Regions from separate parts of the Chryseobacterium tongliaonense genome, predicted to be linked through region 1. Evidence: riboswitches for the same ligand, from Rfam matches in the RefSeq annotation. Region 1 holds a riboswitch; the other holds the start of a gene.

Region 1 (2,464 bases):
ATCATTGATGCAATCATCGACGGTTCCATTGAAAATGCTCTAAAAACAAGAGTTCCGATTATGAACCTTGAGATCCCGACTTCTTTACCAAATGTTTCGGAAGGTATTTTAGATCCTAGAAATACATACGGCGATGCTGCCGAGTGGGAAGAAAAAGCGAAAGATCTTGCTGCAAAATATATCAAAAACTTTGATCAGTATTGCAATACCGAAGAAGGTAAGAAATTAATTTCTTCAGGCCCTCAATTACAGGAACAGACAATTTAATCAATATAAAGCCTCATCAACTGATGAGGCTTTTTTATATCTTTTCTCAAAGTTCCAATCATCTGTGAAAACCTGAATAATCAATATGTGGTTAAAATCGACTAATATTTTAAACTAAGAATTGCCAATCGGTATCCATCCATTCCAAAACCGGATAAAACAGCATCACTACAGGCTGCAGTCACAGATTTCTGACGGAACTCTTCCCTTTTATAAATATTGCTGATATGCACTTCAATCTTAGGTTTGCGGATATTTTTTAAACAATCGGCAATCGCATAAGAATAGTGAGTGAAAGCCCCCGGATTAATGACCACAGCATCAAAATCATCTTCCTGAAGCCTGTTGATCAGTTCTCCTTCAATATTAGACTGATAGTAGGTTAGCTCATAAGACGAAAATTCCGATCTCAATTTATCAAGATAATCTTCCATAGATAAATTGCCATAGATTTCAGGTTCTCTTGTGCCCAACAGATTCAGATTGGGTCCGTTTACTAATAAAACTTTCATACCATAAAATTAAAAACTTTTTTCAATTGAGGTTTAAATTTATTCTTTTTATTCTTTTTTTATTTTTGAATTATTTTTAATGATATTTCTCATATTTAAAGATTTATCAATTTATTTAACTGCTTATTTTAGTGGTTTTTAAAATAATTTTAACTTAATTTTCATAAAATTATAATTAAAAATATTAAAGTCTACTTGTTTTATAGACTAATTGTTTTTAGATTTGCAACCATATTTCGATCGGCTTATAAAGAAAGACGGAGGGAACTGACCCTGTGAAGTCTTAACAACCTGCATCGTGCAAGGTGTTACATTCAGCCTTAAAGGAAAAATAAGCATTAGGTTTATCATATTTATTGATACCCTTTGCTGTGCTTTCTGCAAAGGGTTAATTTTTAATATTTGATAAATAAAATTGATTATGGTTAGTAAGAATTTATTTAATGCTAAAATTTGGATTCCACCTGTTGCTGTGTTTTTCTTGGGAATTACCGGCGTAAAAGGTCAGGAGACAAAAAAAGATACACTTCGTGAAAAAGAAATAGATGAAGTAGTGGTAGTTGCTTATGGTAAAGCAAAAAAGACAAGCTATACCGGTTCCGTAGCAACAATTTCGAGTGAGAAAATCAACAACAGGCCTGTTACCAATATTACAAAAGCTCTGGAAGGACAGGTTCCGGGATTACAGGCAGTAAGTGCATCGGGACAGCCCGGTTCTACAGCATCAATCCGGATCAGGGGAATTGGTTCTGTGAGTGCTTCAAGCAATCCATTATTTGTAGTAGACGGAATTCCGTTTGACGGAAACATAAACTCGATCAGTCCGAATGATATTGAATCAATCAGTGTTTTAAAAGATGCCACAGCAAGTTCTTTATACGGATCAAGGGGAGCAAACGGTGTTATTATTATCACCACAAAATCCGGAAAAAAAGGAGAATCAAGAGTTAACTTCAATATCAGTCAGGGTTTTTCAGGCAGAGCGGTGAAAGATTACAAGCAGGTAAATACCGACCAGTATTACCAGCTGTATTGGGAAGCCTTGAGAAACGGGTATAAATCAAGCCAGGTTTCATCACAACAGGCCGCTCAGATGGCAACGGATAATTTAGTGAATGCATTAGGAATAAATCCTTATGGGCCAAATTACGCAAAACCTGTAGGTACAGACGGAAGGCTTCTTTCAGGAGCAACCCCTTTATGGAATGACAACTGGAAGGATATTCTTCAGCGAGTGGCTTCAAGAAATCAGGTAGACCTGGATATCAGTGGCGGAAGTGAAAAAAGCAATTATTATTTTTCATTAGGATACCTTGATGATAAAGGAATTGCCATAGAATCCGGTTTCAGGAAATACAGTACCAGATTAAAGGTAAATACGGAAGTTAAAAAATGGCTGAATGTTGGAGCAAATCTAAGCTATACCAACAGCCTTCAGGAAGCTCCGCCTTCTTCAGACTCCAGAACAGATAATATTATCAATGCAGCAAGGGTGATTCCTTCATTTTATCCTTACTATGAAAGGAATGCAGACGGAAGCTATAAGCTTGATGCAGCGGGAAACAATATTTATGATTTCGGAAAATACCGGCCTACAAGTGCTTTGCAGAATGAAAATGCAGCAGCAACCCTACCCTTGGACAAAAACGAAAACAGGGAAGATAACTTTTCCGGAAAAGGATTCG
Region 2 (2,464 bases), 140 kb from region 1:
CCGCTTTTTCAGAATCGCTTTCCTGAACCAGAATAGAGATCCCGTTTTCAATTGCCTGCTGGGAAATTACCCCAACACTGATTCGCGCCAAAGTAAGCGCTTTAAAAATTCTTCCGTCAATACCGATTTCTCCCAAGAAATCTTCTCCTTCAAATTTGATGATTGATCTGTTTTTTAAAAACTTTATCTCGTTAACATTTTTCATCTTCTATACAATATTTTTTATATTTTTTATGATATTATTTAATTGTTTGTATTCCATTAGAAAGGCATCATGCCCATGAATTGATTTGATCTCGTGATAGAAAACATCTTCTTTTTTTCGCTTCAGCTTTTCAAAACACATTCGGATTTCAGAAGCAGGGAAAAACAGGTCTGTATCTACAGAGATCATGTGCATTCGTGCAACTATTTTCTCCAATCTCTTTTCATCGGTATTAATATTCATCAGTAAATGATTCATGAGCTTATATGATTTTAAACTAAACCTTTCGTTTAAAGCATTTCCATGATACATCAGCCAATCTTCTGATTCGAGCTGCTGTTTTTCCTGATTGTATTTATTTTGAAATCTGTCGTTTAAAGACTGAGGTGTTCTGTAACACAGCATCGCATGAATTCTGGCTTTCTGCAGGGGCTCATCATTTCCGTTCAATAAAAATTTCTGAACCAGACATTGTGCGTGAAGCCAGTCGTGAGTTTTAAAATCGCAGGCAATAGGAATAAAAATTTCAGCAAGGTGTGGCTTTTTCGCCAGCATTTCCCAGCCGATACCACCTCCCAATGAGCCTCCGATAATGGCATACAGGTTTTTTACAGAAAGAATTTCAAGGCCTTTTAAAAATATACCGGCAATATCTGAAGGCGTGAAATCTTCATATTCATCAATTAAAAAATCATCATAGCCGTTTCCGGGAATATTGAAGCACAAAACGGTATATTTTTTCGTATCGATTACCTGATCTTCTCCAATCAGCTGTTTCCACCAGCCTTTTTCTCCGGAAACATTTGAGTTTCCGGTTAAAGCGTGATTCACCAGAATAATTGGGGCTGTAAACAGATCCTTCCCGAAAAGCTGATAGCTCAACGGGATATTGTATTCCTTTCGGGAACCGGTTTGATATGAAAAATTAATATGTTTAAGTTCTGCTTCCAATTCTATTATATTTTTATAACACAATTGAAAATGCCACGAGAAATGGCTGAAAAGAACTTCAGTAAGTTATCTGTCCAAAATAAAATTATTTGGTAGAACGTAGCACCTTCTTCGCTTGCACAAAGGGTTGCTAAGGTTTCACAGGGTCTAATCCCTCAACCTTTCTTGATAACATTTTCAATATTTGAATGAACGAATGGTGCAAAGATAGTTTTTTTCTTTTAATTATTTACAAAAATTTAATTTATTCTCGAAACTCCTCTAAACATAAGACATTGAAGGCTATGTTAAGGATTTTTCAGATTCGGAAAATTGGAATTATTTTCCAAAAAAACTACCTTCGTACTGAAAAATGGTGAAATATGATTGCTGAAAAACAAAGATTACAAGATAATAACTGGAAAAACTGGGGGCCTTACGTAAGCAACAGGCAGTGGGGAAATGTACGTGAAGATTACAGCCCAAACGGCAATGCCTGGAACTTCGCCAATCACAATAATGCAGAAAGCTATACCTACCGGTGGGGAGAGGAGGGCATCGCCGGAATTTCGGATGTGAAACAACTTTTCTGCTTTGCGCTTTCGTTCTGGAACAAGAAAGATAAGATGGTAAAGGAGCGTTTCTTCGGACTAAGCAATCCTCAGGGAAATCACGGAGAAGACATTAAAGAAATCTTCTATTACCTTGATAATACGCCTACTCACAGCTATATGAAAATGGTGTACAAATATCCGATTAATGAGTTTCCTTATGATCATCTTATTATTGAAAACGGAAACCGTACCAAGAAAGAACCGGAATTTGAGCTTATAGACACCGGCATTTTTGACGACAATGAATATTTTGATATTTTCATTGAATACTGTAAAGCGGATCATAATGATATTTTAGTAAGAGTAACAGTCTGTAACAGAAGCCAGAAGGATGCCCCGATTGTGGTGGCACCTACAGTCTGGTTCCGGAATAACTGGAAATGGGGTTACAATACTTACAAAGCCCAGATGAATGCGTCTTATGAGGGCTGTATTGATATTAACCATGACAGTATTTCCATTAAAAAATTCTATTCCAGAAATCTCAATACGGAAAGTGTTTTTTGTGAGAATGAAACCAATACTCCAAAATTATACGGATCTCCATATCCGGGAAATACTTATTTTAAGGATGGAATCAACGATTATATCATTTACGGAAGCAATACTGTTAATCCTGAAAAAAGAGGAACGAAAGCTTCTTTTTTAATTGATGAAATTATTGAAGCAGGACAATCCAAAACTTTTGACTTCAGATTATCGCCCAATGAAACGG

Evidence for each region. A riboswitch is a leader RNA that binds a small molecule or an ion and turns the genes downstream of it on or off. The one in region 1 is predicted to bind S-adenosylmethionine.
Region 2: it holds a riboswitch for S-adenosylmethionine, as region 1 does, so the genes downstream of both, AB8P06_RS03790 (alpha/beta fold hydrolase) here and AB8P06_RS03075 (SusC/RagA family TonB-linked outer membrane protein) in region 1, are expected to answer to the same signal.

The regions. Positions count from the first base shown of each region.
Region 1 is NZ_JBGFFD010000001.1:655,309-657,772, forward strand. Features, by position in the region: gene pckA (phosphoenolpyruvate carboxykinase (ATP)) at 1-267, shown strand, start outside; gene AB8P06_RS03070 (type II 3-dehydroquinate dehydratase) at 369-779, opposite strand; SAM riboswitch class I at 1,022-1,117, shown strand; gene AB8P06_RS03075 (SusC/RagA family TonB-linked outer membrane protein) at 1,201-2,464, shown strand, end outside.
Region 2 is NZ_JBGFFD010000001.1:798,083-800,546, reverse strand. Features, by position in the region: gene AB8P06_RS03795 (ACT domain-containing protein) at 1-205, opposite strand, end outside; gene AB8P06_RS03790 (alpha/beta fold hydrolase) at 209-1,156, opposite strand; SAM riboswitch class I at 1,220-1,331, opposite strand; gene AB8P06_RS03785 (MGH1-like glycoside hydrolase domain-containing protein) at 1,519-2,464, shown strand, end outside.